Regions from separate parts of the Nonomuraea sp. NPDC051941 genome, predicted to be linked through region 2. Evidence: riboswitches for the same ligand, from Rfam matches in the RefSeq annotation. Region 2 holds a riboswitch; the other holds the start of a gene.
What was found. Region 2 has a riboswitch for cobalamin ahead of cobN (cobaltochelatase subunit CobN). Riboswitches for the same ligand answer to the same signal wherever they lie in the genome.
Positions count from the first base shown of each region.

Region 1 (8,582 bases), on a different contig from region 2:
GATCGAGGCGAGCTACGGGACCGAGTTCTCTGGTGCGGCCCGCAGCCAGGATGGCAAGAGCGCATGGTTCGCGTTCAAAGGCGAAGTCCCCGAGGGGGCCGTCGCGCTGGCCAGAAAACTGCCGGTGGAAGTGAAACTGCAGGGCGGACGCGGATTCACGGAGGCCGACCTGGAACAGGCGAGCCTGACGGCGCGCGATCAGGTAGCGGCCAAGCCCGAGGTTGCCGGCGTGGCCACCTGGTACGACATCGAAACCGCGACCATCGGCGTCGGGGTGCAGCTGCAGCCATCGATCGCGAGAGACGCTTCCGCCATCGAGCAGGTCACCCCTCCGCGGCCACAGATCCCGGGTGTCGGCCTGGCGGTATCGCTCATGGACGAGGTGACCGCCCCTGAGGACAAATACATTCGCGGTGGCGGGTTGTATTCGGGGTGCACCGCCGGTTTCAACCTGAAGTACAAATCCAGTAACACCAAGCGCCAAGGCACCGCCGGCCACTGCGCACGCGGGAGCGGTGGCGCGAACCAGGTGTACAGCAATCACAGCCAAGCAGGCGGCAGCACCACCATCAAACGAGTTTGGAAACACGAAGGCCGATACGGAGACCTGGCCTACTACACGACCGGTGGCAAGACCCCGACTCGCACGTTCTACCACAACTGGAACAAGACCCGGTATGCAACCGAACGAGGTGGCCGCCCACGACGGGGCACACGGATCTGTCATTTCGGAAAGACGAGCGGCGGGAGCTGCGCCAGCGTCGCCAACAGCGTCGTCAACGTCGGCGACGTAGAGGGAATGGTGCAGATGGACCGGAACGTCAGCGAGCCAGGCGACTCCGGAGGGCCGTGGTTCTATGGCGGCACTGCCTACGGCGTGCATTACGGCAAGGTCGGCGGCAAGTCGACATTCACTCCGACGCTGCGCTTCGACTCGGCTCGCGACTACCAGGTGTGGATCAAATAGCCGATCCTCCGCCGCCTTCCAGGAGTTGCCCGCGCGCATCTCGATGATCAGTTCGGTCGATTGATCATGTGATTTGTTTCCTATGAGTCATCTGTGCAGGGGAACGGTGGTGGTGCGCGGCGCCCGAAGCGCGCCACCACCGCTTACACCTGCTGCGGCTACATTCCATCTTCCGCAAGGTATCCGTGGCCGCGACCGCTCCGGCGGGACGACCCAGAGCCTCAATGGCAGCGGCCTCGGCAACTCGGCCACCCTCAACTCCGCACTGTAGGCGGGCACGCCCATCGGCGGCATCAGACCGCTCTCCTCCTGGCACACCGACATCAGAGGCGCGATGGGCGACGTCGCGACATGCTGCCCGTCGAGCAGGTGCCTGTCATCGACGTGGCGGCGCAGGCGCTCGGCAATGTCCTCGACCGTGGGATTGATATCAGGGAAATCCCGGACGGGTGTTCTGCCCGCCCGGCAGACGACACGAAAGGTCACCTGTGCCGCTCCAGGGATTCGAACCCTGAACCTCCGCCTCCTGAAGACGGCGCCTCTGCCAGTTGGGCCAGAGCGGCTGGGCCCCGGGCTTGGCTGGCGTGGGCCGGCCCGGGGCGGGGGCCGGGTCCGGCCGGGGGGCGCCAATCCCGCCGGTCAGGCCGTGGCCCGCGACCCTCTTCTTTCAGGGCCGCTGTCCGAGTGGCAGGATTCGAACCTGCGGTGCTCCTGCTCCCAAGGCAGGCGGGCTGACCAAACTGCCCCACACTCGGTCGTCAACAAATAAGCCGCCCCGGTGCACTCCGAGACGGCTTTCCGATAATCGGCTCGGTTATCCGGAAAGCCCTTGCCACAGTCGGGGGTAGCTCACTTCGCTGCCTTTCTTTCGTGCGGCTGGACAATGTCCACGGTAAAGGAATGATCGGCGGCGGTGCCACACATTTATTTCTGCGCGCGCGATTCCGGGGTGTCCACGCGGAAGTGGGGCAGGGACTCGGGGTAGTTGTCCCTGACGTGGTTGACCAGGAACTCGCGTACGTCGCACTTGAGGTCCCACGAGGACGGCGAGTCCGCGGCGCTCATCAGGGCGCGCAGTTCCACCAGGCCGTTCGGCAGCACGTCGGTGACCTGGAGCGTCCAGTCCTTCTGGTCCCACAGCGGGTTGCCCTGCAGGAACTCGTACAGCGCCTCCCGGAGTTTGGGGACCGGCACCGACCAGTCCACGCGCAGGAACACGACGGCGAGGACGCGGCTGCCGTGCCGGGTCCAGTTCTCGAACGGGTTCTGGGTGAAGTACGACACCGGCAGGACCAGGCGGCGCTCGTCCCACAGGCGCACGACGACGTAGGTGAGCGTCAGCTCCTCGATCCTGCCCCATTCGTTCTCCACGACGACCACGTCGTCGAGCCGGAGCGCGTCGCTGAAGGCCAGCTGGAGGCCGGCGAGGGCGTTGCCGATGGTGGGCTGGGCGGCGATGCCGACGATGGCGCCGGCGATGCCCGCCGAGGCCAGGATGCCCGCGCCAAGCGCGCGGACCTGCGGGAACGAGAAGAGCATCGCGCCGATCGCGATCACGATGATGACCGCGGCGGCGATGCGGCGGACCAGCCCGATCTGCGTCATGATCCGCCGCGCCCGGCGGTTGCGCTCCCCTTCGACCAGCACCAGCCGGTCGAGCACCACGTCCGTCAGCGCGTACGTGGCCTGCACGATCAGCCAGGTGACGGCGGCGATGGTGGCCAGGCCGAGCACCCGGTTGACGGTCGCCGCGACGGCCTTCGCGTCCGCGCTCGTTCCGAACATGTCCGGCGCGAATGCCAGGTTGAAGGCCGCCACGACCGCCACGGTGAAGGCGGACCACGTGCAGTGCTCCACCAGGTGCCGGGGGAACGCCCATTTGCGTCCGGCCCTGTTCAGCACCCTCCGGACCAGCTCAACCAGGAGGATCGAGCCGATCACCGAGATTACGAGAATCGGCCAGCCTGCTGGAGACTGCACGCCTATGCCCCCAATGTCTAGAAAGTCTCGTCAAAGGTCACATTGCCCTCAACTGCCACTTGATACGCAGAGACACGCCGTTCGAAGAAGTTGGCCAGCTCCTGCACGTCCTGCAGCTCCATGAACGCGAAGGGGTTGGCCGAGCCGTACCTCGTGGGCAGGCCCAGTCTGGCCAGCCGCTGGTCGGCGACGTATTCCAGGTATTGGCGCATCTGTGCGACCCCCATGCCGGGCATGCCGTCCCCGCAGAGGTCCTCGGCGAAGGCCAGCTCGGCGGCCACGGCCTCCTCCACCATGAGGGTAACCTGTTTCCCCAGGTCATCGTCGAAAAGGTCGGGCTCCTCGGCCCGCACGGTCTCCACCACGCTGAAGGCGAACTCCATGTGCATGGACTCGTCGCGGAAGACCCAGTTCGTCCCGGTGGCCAGGCCGCCGAGCAGGCCCCGGGAGCGGAACCAGTAGACGTACGCGAAGGCCCCGTAGAAGAACAGGCCCTCGATGCAGGCGGCGAAGCAGATGAGGTTGAGCAGGAAGCGCCGGCGGTCGTCCCGCGTCTCCAGGCGCTGCAGCTCGTTGATCGAGTCGATCCACTTGAAGCAGAATTCCGCCTTGTCGCGGATCGAGGGGATGTGGTCGATCGCGGCGAAGGCCTTCACCCTTTCGGCGGGATCCGGCAGGTACGTGTCCAGCAGCGTCAGATAGAACTGGACGTGCACGGCCTCCTCGAACAGCTGCCTGCTGAGATAAAGGCGCGCCTCAGGGGCGTTGACGTGCTGGTAGAGGTTGAGCACGAGGTTGTTGGCCACGATGGAGTCGCCGGTGGCGAAGAACGCGACCAGCCGGTTGATCAGGTGCCGCTCCTGCGGCGTCATCCTGGCCAGGTCGGCGAGGTCGGTGTGAAGGTCCACCTCCTCGACGGTCCACGTGTTGCGGATGGCCGCGCGGTAGCGCTCGTAGAAGTCCGGGTAGCGCATGGGCCGCAGCGTGAGGTCCATGCCTGGGTCGAGCAGCACAACAGTCTCCTTACTGGCAGGCTTCGCAGGTCTCGGGGTTCTCCAGGGAGCAGGCGATCGCCTCTGCGGCGGCCTCTGCGGGGGCCGCCTGGACGGTGGTCTGGGCGATGCGGGTGGCGGGCCGGGAGCGCAGGTAGTACGTGGTCTTCAGGCCCCGCTTCCAGGCGTAGGCGTACATCGACGAGAGCTTGCCGATGGTCGGGCTGGCCATGAAGAGGTTCAGGGACTGGGACTGGTCGATGTACGGCTGGCGCGCGGCGGCCAGGTCGATCAGCGCCTTCTGCGGCAGCTCCCAGGCGGTGCGGTAGAGCACCTTGAGGTCGTCGGGGATGCCGGGGACCGTCTGGACCGAGCCGTCGGCCCGCTTGATGTCGTCCCGCAGCTGCTGCGTCCACAGCCCGCGCGCCTGCAGATCGGCCACCAGATACCGGTTGACCTGCAGGAACTCGCCCGACAGCGTCTCGCGCTTGAACACGTTGGACACCTGCGGCTCGATGCACTCGTAGCAGCCGGCGATGGAGGCGATCGTGGCGGTGGGCGCGATGGCGATCATGAGCGAGTTGCGCAGGCCGGTGCGGGCGACCTTCTCCCGCACGGCGTCCCAGCGCCGCGTGCTCGTGACGTAGTGGTCAGGGTGGAGCACTCCCCCGGCCGCCCGCGTCTCCGCGTACGACGGGTGGCGGCCGCGCTCGGCCGCCAGGTCGGCCGAGGTGTCGTACGCGGCCAGCGCGATCTCCTCGGCGATCCTGGTGGACAGCTCCAGCGCCTCGGGCGAGTCGAACGGCAGCCGCAGCGTGAAGAACACGTCGGCCAGGCCCATGACGCCGAGCCCGATGGGCCGCCAGCGCTTGTTCGCCGCCTCGGCCTCGGGCGTCGGGTAGAAGCCCAGGTCGATGGTCCGGTCCAGGAAGCGCACGGCCGTTCGCACGGTGCCGCGCAGCCGGTCCCAGTCCAGGTCACCGGCCAGGTCACCGGTCAGGAGGTGGGCGGCCAGGTTGATCGAGCCGAGGTTGCAGACCGCGGTCTCGGCGTCGCTGGTGACCTCCAGGATCTCGGTGCACAGGTTCGACAGGTGGATGACGTTCCCGGGGCGGCCGGTCTGGTTGGAGGTGCGGTTGGCGGCGTCCTTGAAGGTCATCCAGCCGTTCCCGGTCTGGGCGAGCGTGCGCATCATCCGGCCGTACAGGGTCCTGGCCGGGATCTGCCGGACATGTCGCCCGGCGGCCTCGTACGCGCGGTACGCCCGCGTGAACGCGTCACCGTACAGGTCGGTGAGGTCGGGCACCTCCTTCGGGTCGAACAGCGACCAGACCTCGTCCGCCTCCACCCGGCGCATGAACTCGTCGGGCACCCAGTTCGCCAGGTTCAGGTTGTGGGTGCGGCGGGCGTCCTCGCCGGTGTTGTCGCGCAGCTCCAGGAACTCCTCGATGTCGGCGTGCCAGGTCTCCAGGTAGACGCAGGCCGCGCCCTTGCGCCGCCCGCCCTGGTTGACGGCCGCGACGGACGAGTCGAGCGTGCGCAGCCACGGGACGATGCCGTTGGAGTGGCCGTTGGTGCCCCGGATCAGGGAGCCGCGCGAGCGCACCCGGGTCCAGGCGATGCCGATGCCTCCGGCGTACTTCGACAGCCGCGCCACCTGCCCGTACCGGTCGTAGATCGCCTCCAGCTCGTCGCGCGGCGAGTCGAGCAGGAAGCACGACGACAGCTGCGGGCGGCGCGCGCCCGAGTTGAACAGCGTGGGCGAGCTGGGCAGGTACGACAGCGTGGACATGAGCGCGTAGAGCTCGGCGGCCTCCGCCACCGACTCCGACAGCCCGCAGGCCACGCGGAGGAAGAAGTGCTGCGGGCGCTCCAGCACCGCCCGCGTCTCGGGGTGGCGCAGCAGGTAACGGTCATAGACGGTGCGCAACCCGAAATACTCGAACCGGTCGTCCGCCTCCACGGAGACCAGCGCGTCCAGCTCGGCGGCGTGCGCGGCGACGAACTCCGCCAGCCCGTCCTGGATCAGCCCGGCCGCGTGGGTGGCGGCGATGGACTCGGAGAACGTCCGCACCCCGTGCGCGGCGGCCTCGTCGGCGATCTCCTCGGCCAGGAGCCGGGCGGCGACCCGGGAGTTGGCCGGGTCGGTGATGACCCGGGCGGCGGCCTCCTCGATGGCCAGGCGGCGATCGACCTCGATGATCTGCGTCACGTGCTCTCTCCTCGCGAGCTCGTCCCCCGTGAGGGCGCGCGAGAGCACGGCGGCACGGATCATCCCCCGGCCGTTTCGCTCCCCGGCCCTCCCGCGAGGCCATGGTCACTTCGTGCCGGGCGGGCGGCCCGGGCACGCCGCTGGCAGGTCTTCGGGCTCGCGGGCGCGCGCATCGCTCCTACTGGCCGTCGCTTCCCAGATCACTCCAGTGCACCTGACGGCGGTCGTTCCCGCTCACCGCTGCGGGGCAGCCCCGGAATCACACCGGGTTCCCTTTTGCTCCGCCTCCGGAGAGGCGAACCAGCGACGAGCAGGATCCTACATCTAGTGGCCGTTCCCGCAACTACCCCAGCATGTTGTGGCCTTGGTGGTGCCGAGCAGACCGAGATCCCGCAGGACGGCGCGGGTGCGCTCGACCTCGGAGCCCAGCCACTGCTTGAAGTCGGCGCCGCTGAGCGGGATCGAGATCCAGCCCGCGGACCGGCAGGCCGCCTCCCAGTCGGCCGTGCCGGTCACGTCCTCGCACATGCGGATGGCCGATTCGCGGCTCTCGTCCGTCATGCGCTCGGGCCCGAAGGCCGCCGCCCAGTCCACGAAGTCGACCCGTACGCCGGACTCCAGCAGCGTCGGCGCGTCGAGGCCGGGCACCTGCCTGGCCGAGGACACCGCGAGCGCCTTGACCTGGCCGGCCTTGATGCTCGCGCGCCAGTCGGCCAGCGGGCCCGCGGCCGCCGCGGCCTTGCCGGACAGCAGCGCGGTGACGGCCTCCTGGCTGCTGGGGTAGCCGGTGTAGTCGAGCTGGCGGGTGTCGGCGCCGAGCCCTCTGGCGATCAGGCCGAACAGCAGGTGGTCGGGCTCCCCCTGGGGCCCGCCCGCCAGCTGCGTCTGGCCCGGAGTGGCGAGCAGGTGGGCGCCGAACGCCTCGAAGTCCCCGAACGGCGACTGGACGGGCACGACCACGACCTCGACCTCGCCGGTGAGCCTGGACAGGGGGGTCGCGGTGTCGAGGAGGGTCTGGCCGTTGTTCAGCTCGGCGGCGGCCAGCGCGGGCAGCCCGCTCACCATGATCCTGATGCCCGCGCCGGCCTCGTATCCGGCCGCCCGGGCCGCGCCGGCGAACGCCTGCCCGACGCGCTCCCAGCGGCGCCCCTGAGGGCTGATCGAGTATCGGGCGCGCAAGCCCGCCGCGCTCCCGGCGAAGCGCTCCGTCCCGCAGCCGGCCGCGCACGCGGCCAGGCCCAGCCCCCATGCGAAGAACCGCCGACGGCGCATGTGCCTCTCCCCCGAGCATCGCGAGTCATCGCTCACTCTAAGTTATCGACACAATACGCAGAGATACACATATCTCTCATAGTGGCTTTTTGCCGACCCCGGCCATCAGGGACGACGGCAGCGACCAGTCCCCCACCAGCTTGGGCCGGTCGGGACGCCAGTCGACGGCCTGCACGAGGCCCGGCGGCTCCAGCGGGAAGTCGCCGAAGAAGGCGCGGATCTCGGCGGGCGTGCGGTCGGTGCCGCCGCTCGGATCGTCCGAGGAGGCGCCCCGGTAGCGCTGCCCGTCCTCCAGGCGGCCCATCGAGGTGGCGTGGGTGATCACCAGGTAGCTGCCCGGCGCCAGCCGCTCGCGCAGGGCCGCCAGGGCCTGCTGCGGCCGCGCCGAATCCGGCAGGAAGTGCAGGATCGACACGAGCAGCACCCCGACCGGCCGGCGCAGGTCCAGGAACCCGCCCGCCCCCGCCAGCACCGCGTCGGGATCCAGGAGGTCCGCCTCGACGAGCGCGGCCCTGCCCGAGTGTCCGAGCAGGGCCGTGGCGTGTGCTGCGACGACCGGATCGCGATCGACGTAGACGACCCGGGCCTCGGGTGCCACCTCGTGCGCGCTGCCCTGGGTCGGCAGCCCGCTGCCGAGGTCGAGGAACTGCCGCACCCCGGCGGCGGCCACGTAGCGCACGGCACGCTGCAGGAAGGCCCGGTTTGCGCGGGCCAGCGGGACCGCCTCCGGGATCAGCTCGGCGAGCTGCTCGATGGCCTGGCGGTCGACCGCGAAGTTGTCCTTCCCGCCGAGCATGTAATCGTACATGCGTGCGAGATTGGGCCTCTCAGCGTCGAACTGCCGCACGTATCGAATTTATGTCGTCCGCAGCAAGATAACGAGGTTTGAGGCCAAATTAGCCTGTTTATTCAACCGTGACGCTCTTGGCGAGATTGCGAGGCTTGTCCACATCCCGGCCGAGCGCCACCGCGGCATAGTACGCGAGCAGCTGAAGCGGGATCGTGAGCAGGATCGGGTCCAGCTCGATCTCGTTCTTGGGGATCACGATCACGTCGTCGGCCAGCTTGACGTCGGGCTCGCGGTGACCGACCATGAGCACCTGCCCGCCGCGCGCGCGGATCTCGCCCAGCGTGGTGAGGTTCTTGTCGAGCAGCTCGT
Region 1 covers NZ_JBIUCF010000061.1:11,417-19,998, reverse strand. The annotation lists gene ACIHFD_RS58250 (hypothetical protein) at 1-967, shown strand, start outside; tRNA gene ACIHFD_RS58245 (tRNA-Leu) at 1,457-1,530, opposite strand; tRNA gene ACIHFD_RS58240 (tRNA-Pro) at 1,647-1,722, opposite strand; gene ACIHFD_RS58235 (mechanosensitive ion channel family protein) at 1,892-2,908, opposite strand; gene ACIHFD_RS58230 (ribonucleotide-diphosphate reductase subunit beta) at 2,965-3,960, opposite strand; gene ACIHFD_RS58225 (ribonucleoside-diphosphate reductase subunit alpha) at 3,971-6,151, opposite strand; cobalamin riboswitch at 6,276-6,471, opposite strand; gene ACIHFD_RS58220 (tripartite tricarboxylate transporter substrate-binding protein) at 6,476-7,423, opposite strand; gene ACIHFD_RS58215 (SAM-dependent methyltransferase) at 7,500-8,270, opposite strand; gene glmS (glutamine--fructose-6-phosphate transaminase (isomerizing)) at 8,329-8,582, opposite strand, start outside.
Region 1: linked by a shared signal. The riboswitch ahead of ACIHFD_RS58225 (ribonucleoside-diphosphate reductase subunit alpha) and the one ahead of cobN (cobaltochelatase subunit CobN) in region 2 are both predicted to bind cobalamin.

Region 2 (8,582 bases):
ACAGGGCGACGCCTTCGCCGCGTTCTGGCAGGAGCGGCACCTGTGCACGCTCTCCACCACGCGCCCCGACGGCCCGCCGCACGTGGTGCCGGTGGGCGCGACGCTGGACCTGGCCACCGGCATCGCCCGGGTCATCACCTCGGGCACCTCGGTCAAGGCCGGGCTCATCGGCGCCGACGGCGCGCCGGTGGCGCTCTGCCAGGTGGACGGCCGCCGCTGGTCGACGCTGGAGGGCCGGGCGGTGCTGCGTACCGAGCCTGAACAGGTGGCCGACGCCGAGCACCGCTACGCCGCCCGCTACAAGCCGCCGCGCCCCAACCCGGCGCGGGTGGTCGTGGAGATCCAGGTGACGCGCGTCCTGGGCAACGTGTGATCACGGTCGTCGGCATCGGCGCGGACGGCTGGGACGGGTTGTCCCCGGACGCGCGGCGCGTGCTGGAGGCCGCCGAGGTGCTCATGGGCGGGCGCAGGCAGCTCGACCTCGTGCCCGTCCCGACCGCCGAGCGCGTGGCCTGGCCCTCCCCGCTGCTGCCCGCGCTGCCCTCCCTCATGGAGACGTACGCCGGGCGCGAGGTGTGCGTGCTGGCCAGCGGCGATCCCCTGTTCTACGGCATCGGCGCCACGCTGGTGCGCTTGCTGGGCTCGGCGAGCATCCGCGTGGTGCCGCACGTCTCGTCGCTGTCGCTGGCGTGCGCCCGGCTCGGCTGGCCGGTGGAGCAGGTGGACGTGGTCAGCCTCGTGGGCCGCCCCCCTGCCGCGCTGAACGCCGCGATCCTGCCCGGGCGGCAGCTCCTCGTGCTCGGCGCCGGCCGCGACTCCCCGTCCCTGGTGGCCGGGCTCGCGACCGGGCTCGGGTACGGCCCCAGCCCCATGACCGTCCTGTCGGACCTGGGCGCGGGCTCGGAGAGCGTACTGACGGGGACGGCGGAGACCTGGGAATCACGGGAAGCCGCCCCCTCCGCGCTGAACGTGATCGCCCTCGAGTGCGTCCCCGCCCCCGGCGCCGAACCCCTCCCCCGCGTGCCCGGCCTGCCCGATGCCGCGTTCGAGCACGACGGGCAGCTCACCAAGCGGGAGGTCCGCGCCGTCAGCCTGTCGCGGCTCGCCCCGCTGCCCGGGGAGACGCTGTGGGACGTGGGCGCGGGCGCGGGCAGCATCGCCGTCGAGTGGATGCGCAGCCATCCGGCGTGCGCGGCCGTGGCGATCGAGAGCAGGGCCGACCGCGCCGCCGCCATCGCGCGCAACGCCGACCGGCTCGGCGTGCCGGCGCTGCGGATCGTCGAAGGCCGGGCGCCGGCCGTGCTGAAGGGCCTGCCGGCGCCGGACGCGGTGTTCGTCGGCGGCGGCCTGACCGTGCCCGGGCTGCTGGAGACCTGCTGGGCGGCGCTGCGGCCCGGCGGCAGGCTGGTGGCGAACGCCGTCACCCTGGAGTCCGAGTCCGTCATGGCCCAGTGGTACGCCCGGCTCGGCGGCGATCTGGTCCGCCTGGCCGTACAGCGGGCCTCACCCGTCGGCTCCTTCACGGGCTGGCGGGCCGCGATGCCGGTGACCGTGTGGTCGGTCACCAGGAAGGACGTGCCGTGACCGTGTACTTCATCGGGGCGGGCCCCGGCGCCGCCGATCTGATCACGCTGCGCGGCCTGCGGCGGCTGCAGTCGTCGCCGGTCTGCCTGTACGCGGGTTCGCTCGTGCCCCGCGAGCTCCTGGACGCCTGCCTCGTGGGAACCAGGCTCGTCGACACCGCGAACCTCACCCTCGACGAGATCGTGGTGGAGCTGCTGGCCGCCCACCGCGCGGGTCTGGACGTGGCGCGGCTGCACTCCGGCGACCCGTCGGTGTTCAGCGCGGTGGCCGAGCAGATGCGCAGGCTGGACGAGCTCGGCGTGCCGTACGAGGTGGTCCCGGGGGTGCCGGCGTTCGCGGCGGCGGCGGCTGCGCTGGGCAGGGAGCTGACCGTGCCCGGCGTCGGGCAGACCGTCATCCTGACCCGCACCTCGGCGCGGGCCACGCCGATGCCCGAAGGGGAGGACCTGAAGACCCTGGGCGCGAGCGGCGCCACGATCGTGCTGCACCTGGCCGTGCAGCGGATCGAGGCGGTGGTGGAGGAGCTGCTGCCCTCGTACGGGCCGGACTGCCCGGTGGCGGTGGTGGCCCGGGCCAGCAGGCCCGACGAGGTGATCCTGCGCGGCACGCTGGCGGACATCGCCGGGCAGGTCCAGGCGGCCGGGATCCGGCGTACGGCGGTGATCGTCGTCGGCCGGGTGCTGTCGGCCACGCAGTTCCCCGACAGCCACCTCTACAGCGCGGAGCGGGAACGGCCGTGCGACGGGTCCTGATCCTGGGCGGCACGGCCGAGGCCCGGGCGCTGGCCGCCGAGCTGTCCGGCGAGTTGTCCGGCGGGCTGTCCGCCGAGTTGTCCGCCGAGTTGTCCGACTGCGGCGTTCACGTGGTGTCGTCGCTGGCCGGGCGGGTGAGCAACCCGCGCTTGCCGGTCGGGGAGGTGCGCGAGGGCGGGTTCGGCGGGCCGGACGGGCTGGCCGCCTGGCTGGCGGCCGAGCGGATCGACGCCCTGGTGGACGCCACGCACCCGTTCGCCGCGCGGATGACGGCCTCGGCGGCCGAGGCGTCGGCGCGGACGGGCGTGCCGCTGCTCGTCCTGCGCCGCCCGGGCTGGCGGGAGGGACCGGGCGACACCTGGCAGCGCGTGCCCTCCCTGCACGCGGCCGCCGCACGACTGTCCGAGGCCGCCGCACGGCCGGGCGGTGGTCCGGTGCGGGTGTTCCTGACCACCGGCCGCCGGAGCCTGCCGGTCTTCACCGGTCTGGCCGGGGTGTGGCTGCTGGCCAGGTCCGTCGATCCGCCCGAACCGCCGATCCCGGACCACGTGCACGTCCTGCTGGACCGCGGGCCGTACACGGTCGAGGGTGAACGCGCCCTCATCCGCGAGCACCGGCTGGACGTGCTGGTCACCAAGGACAGCGGCGGGCCGATGACCACCGCCAAGCTCGTCGCGGCCCGCGAGCTCGGACTGCCGGTGATCATGGTGGACCGGCCGCCACTGCCCGCCGGCGTCCGGCTGGTGGAGACCGCCGCGGAGGCGGCCGCCTGGGCTCAGGGATAGCGGCGCGGCGTGTAGACGACGCCGCGCTCGGTGACCCGGGTCGTCGAGGAGCCGACGATCAGCAGGCAGCGCATGTCCACCTGCGCGGGGTCGAGCGCGCCGAGCGTGGTGACGGTGACGCTCTCCCGCTCGCCGCCGACATTACGCCCGATCACCACCGGGGTGGCGGCGTCGCGGTGCTCCAGCAGCAGGTCACGGGCGGCGGAGACCTGCCACGTACGGCTGCGCGAGGCCGGGTTGTAGATCGCCAGCACCAGGTCCGCCTTCGCGGCGGCGCTCAGCCGGCCGGCCACCACCTCCCACGGCTTGAGCAGGTCCGACAGCGACAGCACGCAGTAGTCGTGGCCCAGCGGCGCGCCGACCCGGCTGGCCACGGCCTGGGCCGCGGTCAGCCCGGGGACGATCCGCACCGGCACGTCCGGGAAGCCGGCCGCGGCCTCCAGCACGGCGCTGGCCATCGCGAACACGCCCGGGTCGCCGGAGGACACCACGGCCACCCGCGCGCCGTCGCGGGCCAGCTCCAGCGCGTGCCGGGCGCGCTCGGCCTCGACCCGGTTGTCGGTGCGGTGGCGGCGCTGGCGCGGGTTCGGGGCGACGCGGTCCACGTACGGGCCGTACCCGACGAGGTCCGTCGCCGCCGCCAGAGCTTCCTGGGCCTCGGGCGTGAGCCACGGCCGCCCGGCGGGCCCGAGGCCCACCACGACCACCTCACCCCGGGTCTCGGTCGGGGGCGGTTCGGGGACGAAGGTCCGCTCGGCGGGGCTGGCGAGCAGGGCCAGCGAGAAGTACGGCACCCCGTCGGCGTCCACGTCCTTGAGCGGCGCGACCCGTTCGGCTCCCATGGTGGCGCGCTCGACGTACCAGGCGTCGTCCAGCCGCCCGGCCTCGGCCAGCGCGTCGCGGACCTTCTCGAACGTCCGGCCCAGCTTGAGCACCGCCGCCGAGTCGGTGCCGCGGAGCCTGTCCGCCAGCACCTCGGCGGGCAGCGTGCCGGGCAGCACGGTCAGCACCTCGTCCCGCTCCACCAGCGGCCGGCCCAGCACGGCCGAGGCGGCGCTGACGGAGGTGACGCCGGGCACCACCTCGGTCGGATAGCGGTGGGCGAGCCGCTTGTGCATGTGCATGTACGAGCCGTAGAACAGCGGGTCGCCCTCGGACAGCACGACCACGGTCCGGCCCGCGTCCAGGTGGGCGGCCAGCCGCTCGGCGCAGTCGGCGTAGAAGTCGTCGAGCGCGCCCTGGTAGCCGCCGGGGTGGTCGGTGGTCTCCGTGGTCAGCGGGTAGAGCAGCAGCTCCTCGATCTGGCCTTCCTTCATGTACGGCAGCGCGATCGAGCGGGCGATGCTGCGGCCGTGCCTGGCGGCGTGGTAGGCGATCACGTCGGCCTCGCCGATCAGCCGGGCCGTCTTGACCGTGACCAGCTCGGGATCCCCAGGACCGAGCCCGACCCCGTACAGCCGTCCCGTCATCGCCATCACTCCGTCTCGTTCGCGATGGCGTTGACCGCCGCCGCCGTCATCGCACTGCCGCCGCGGCGGCCGTGCACCACCAGATATTCCAGGTCGCTGTCCGCCAGCGCCCGCTTGGACTCGGCCGCGCCGATGAACCCCACCGGGATGCCGAGCACGGCGGCGGGCCTGCCCGCGCCCTCGGCGACCAGTTCGAGCAGCCGGAACAGCGCGGTCGGCGCGTTGCCGATGGCCACCACCGCGCCGTCGAGGCGGTCGCGCCACAGCTCCAGCGCGGCGGCGCTGCGCGTGGTGCCGAGCCGTTCGGCCAGCTCCGGGACGCCGGGGTCGCCCAGCGTGCACACCACGGCGTTGTCCGCGGGCAGCCGGCGCCTGGTCACGCCGGACGCGACCATCTGCGCGTCGCACAGCACGGGCGCGCCCCTTCGCAGCGCCGCGCGCGCCCGGACGACCACGGCAGGTGACCAGTCCAGGTCGGTCACGAGGTCGGTCATGCCGCAGGCGTGGATCATCCGCACCGCCACCTGCGCGACCTCGGGCGGCATCCCGGTGAGGTCGGTCTCGGCACGGATGGTCGCGAACGAGCGCCGGTAGATCTCGGCCCCGTCTCGGAGGTAGTCGCTCACTGATGCCTTTCCTGGTATCCGTCGCCGGTGGCGACCATCTGGACGACCCGGCCGCGCGGCAGCCCGCAGCGCCGCTCGCAACCGGCCCAATGCACGGGCATCGCCGGAGGGCCGTCCAGGGTCGCCACCCAGCGCCGCGCGTCCTCCTGGACGTCGGCCAGGGACTTGGCGCAGCCCGGACGGCCGGTGCAGGCGCTCACCCCGGCCCACGGCGACGCCGGGTCCGTCACCAGCCCGGCCGCCTCCAGCATTCGCGCCGCCCGGCCGGCGGCGGCGGGCGGGAGGTCGAGGAGTACGACGGTCCGCCACGGCGTCAGCCGGACCGGCACGCCGGTGGCGTCTCCCGGGTCGGACGCACCGGTGGCGTCTCCCGGACCAGGCGCGCCGGTGGTGCCGGCCGGGCCGTTCGCCTCGGCCGCTGCGGCGATGGCGCTTGCCTGAGCGGCGGACAGCCGTCCGAGCGGCACCACGACCTCCAGCGCCACCCGCCCGTCCCGCTGCTCGACCCGCCCGGCACGCGGCGCCGACACCGCCGGCACATCCCGGACGACCGGAGCGGTGGTGGTGCGGAGGCGGGTGGCGATGCGGGCGGGGCCGTTGTCCAGCTCCGCGATCCGCCACGCGCCCCGATCCCCTTCCGGCCGTTCGTCGAGGAACGCCTCGGCGACGGCGATCATGAGTTCGGCGGCCACGTCCGCCCCCACGGCGAGCCCGGCGTCCACGCCCGCCAGCAGCAGCCGCCCGTCGAAGAACGTGACGTCGGCCTCCAGCGCGAGCATGTCACCGCTGCCCTCGTCCACCGCGAACAGGAACCGCCCCGGCAGCCCGGCCAGCCGGGGCCGCGAGCACAGCGCCCGGTCCAGCGCCGCCACCAGGGGCTGCGGGTCCAGCAGGCCGGGGCCGGTGCGACCGCCGAGCGGCGAGGCCACGATGTTGCGTACGCGCTCGTGCGCCTGCGACGGCAGCAGTCCGGCGGCGGCGATCCGCTCGGCGAAGGCGGCGGGTGAGCGCAGGCCGCGCACCTGGACGTTCGCCCGGGAGGTCAGCTCGATCACGTCCGAGCCGAGGTCGGCCGCGCAGGCGGCCAGCTCGCGCAGCCGGGCGGGTGAGATCGCGCCGCCGGGCAGGCGGACGCGGGCCAGCGGGCCGTCGGCCGCCTCGTGCACCTGTAGCGCCCCCGGACAGGCGTCGGGGCGCATACGTCCGGAAAAGTCGGCTATGGACACGATCAGGATGGTAACGCCACTTCTGGCGGGGGCCGCTCTTGTCGTAGGCTCCCTGTAGGCGATGGCTAGGGAGGAAGCCGGTGCGAATCCGGCGCGGTCCCGCCACTGTGACCGGGGAGCGAACCCCACCGCAGGCCACTGCCCGGCGACGGGTGGGAAGGCCGGGGTGAGCGCTGATCCGGGAGCCAGGAGACTCCGGCCGCCGCGACACCCGCGACCGGGGCGAGGACCCCGAGGGAGGATTGCGCCGTGCCTGGCGACAGCCGTACCGTCCTGCTGCTCTCGACCTCCGACACCGACCTGCTCAGCGCTCGCGCGAGCGGTGCCGCCTACCGGTTGGGCAACCCGGCCCGGCTGGCGGCCGAGGAACTGCCCGCCCTGCTGGAAGGCGTCGACGTAGTCGTGGTACGCCTGCTCGGCGGGCGGCGCGCCTGGGAGGAGGGCCTGGACGCACTGCTGGCCGGCCCTCTGCCGGTGGTGGTGCTGGGCGGCGAGCAGGCGCCGGACGCCGAGCTGATGGAGCTGTCCACGGTCAGCGGCGGCGTCTGCGCCGAGGCCCACGCGTACCTGGCCCACGGCGGGCCGCCGAACCTGGCCGAGCTGCACGCGTTCCTGTCGGACACGGTGCTGCTGACCGGGCACGGGTTCGCGCCGCCGGAGGCCACACCCTCCTGGGGGCTGCTGGAACGCGACGCGCGGCCAGGGCAGGGGCCGGTGATCGGGGTGCTCTACTACCGGGCGCATCACCTGGCGGGCAACACCGCGTTCGTGGAGACGCTCTGCGCGGCCGTCGAGGAGGCGGGCGGGCAGGCGCTGCCGGTGTTCTGCTCCTCGCTGCGCACCGCCGAACCCGAGCTGCACGACACGCTGCGCGCCGCCGACGCGCTGGTGGTGACCGTGCTGGCGGCGGGCGGGTCGCGCCCCGCGACAGCGGGCGCGGGCGGCGACGACGAGGCGTGGGACGTGGGCGCGCTGGCCGCCCTCGACGTGCCGATCCTGCAGGGGCTCTGCCTGACCACCGGCAGGCAGGCGTGGGAGGAGAACGACGACGGGCTGTCGCCGCTGGACGCCGCCTCGCAGGTGGCTATCCCGGAGTTCGACGGGCGGATCATCACGGTGCCGTTCTCGTTCAAGGAGATCGACCCCGAAGGGCTGACCGTCTACGTCGCCGACCCCGAGCGGGCCGCCCGGGTGGCGGGCATCGCGGTACGGCACGGGCTGCTCCGGCACACCCCGCCCGCCGAGCGCCGCCTGGTCGTGATGTTGTCGGCGTACCCGACCAAGCACTCCCGGGTGGGCAACGCGGTCGGCCTGGACACCCCGGCCAGCACGGTCAGGCTGCTGGCCAGGCTCGCCGAGGCCGGCTACGACCTCGGCGAGGGCTTCCCGGGCGTGACCGAGCAGGACGGCGACGCGCTCATCCACGCGCTGATCGCCGCCGGCGGCCAGGACCAGGACTGGCTGACCGAGGAGCACCTGGCGGGCAATCCGGTACGCATCTCCGCCGCGTCCTACGAGCGCTGGTACCGCACCCTGCCCGAGGAGCTGCGGACGGAGATGGAGCGGCGCTGGGGGCCGCCGCCGGGCGAGCTGTTCGTGCACGAGGGTGACCACGGAAAAGACATCGTCCTCGCGGCGCTGCGGGCGGGGAACCTGGTGGTGATGGTGCAGCCGCCGCGCGGCTTCGGCGAGAACCCGATCGCCATCTACCACGACCCCGACCTGCCGCCCAGCCACCACTACCTGGCCGCCTACCGCTGGCTGTCAGCCGAGTTCGGCGCGCACGCGATGGTGCACGTGGGCAAGCACGGCAACCTGGAGTGGCTGCCCGGCAAGTCGGCCGGCATGTCCGCCGCGTGCGGCACCGACGCGGCCATCGGCGACCTGCCGCTGGTCTACCCGTTCCTGGTGAACGACCCCGGAGAGGGCACGCAGGCCAAGCGGCGGGCGCACGCCGTGCTGGTGGACCACCTGGTGCCGCCGATGGCGCGGGCGGAGACGTACGGCGACATCGCCCGGCTGGAGCAGCTCCTGGACGAACACGCCACGATCGCGGCCATGGACCCGGCCAAGCTGCCCGCCATCCGGGCGCAGATCTGGACGCTCATCCAGGCCGCCCGGCTCGACCACGACCTGGGGC
Region 2 covers NZ_JBIUCF010000004.1:171,588-180,169, forward strand. The annotation lists gene ACIHFD_RS09945 (TIGR03618 family F420-dependent PPOX class oxidoreductase) at 1-373, shown strand, start outside; gene cbiE (precorrin-6y C5,15-methyltransferase (decarboxylating) subunit CbiE) at 370-1,584, shown strand; gene cobM (precorrin-4 C(11)-methyltransferase) at 1,581-2,336, shown strand; gene ACIHFD_RS09960 (cobalt-precorrin-6A reductase) at 2,321-3,121, shown strand; gene cobJ (precorrin-3B C(17)-methyltransferase) at 3,112-4,590, opposite strand; gene ACIHFD_RS09970 (precorrin-8X methylmutase) at 4,596-5,216, opposite strand; gene ACIHFD_RS09975 (precorrin-3B synthase) at 5,213-6,442, opposite strand; cobalamin riboswitch at 6,513-6,638, shown strand; gene cobN (cobaltochelatase subunit CobN) at 6,692-8,582, shown strand, end outside.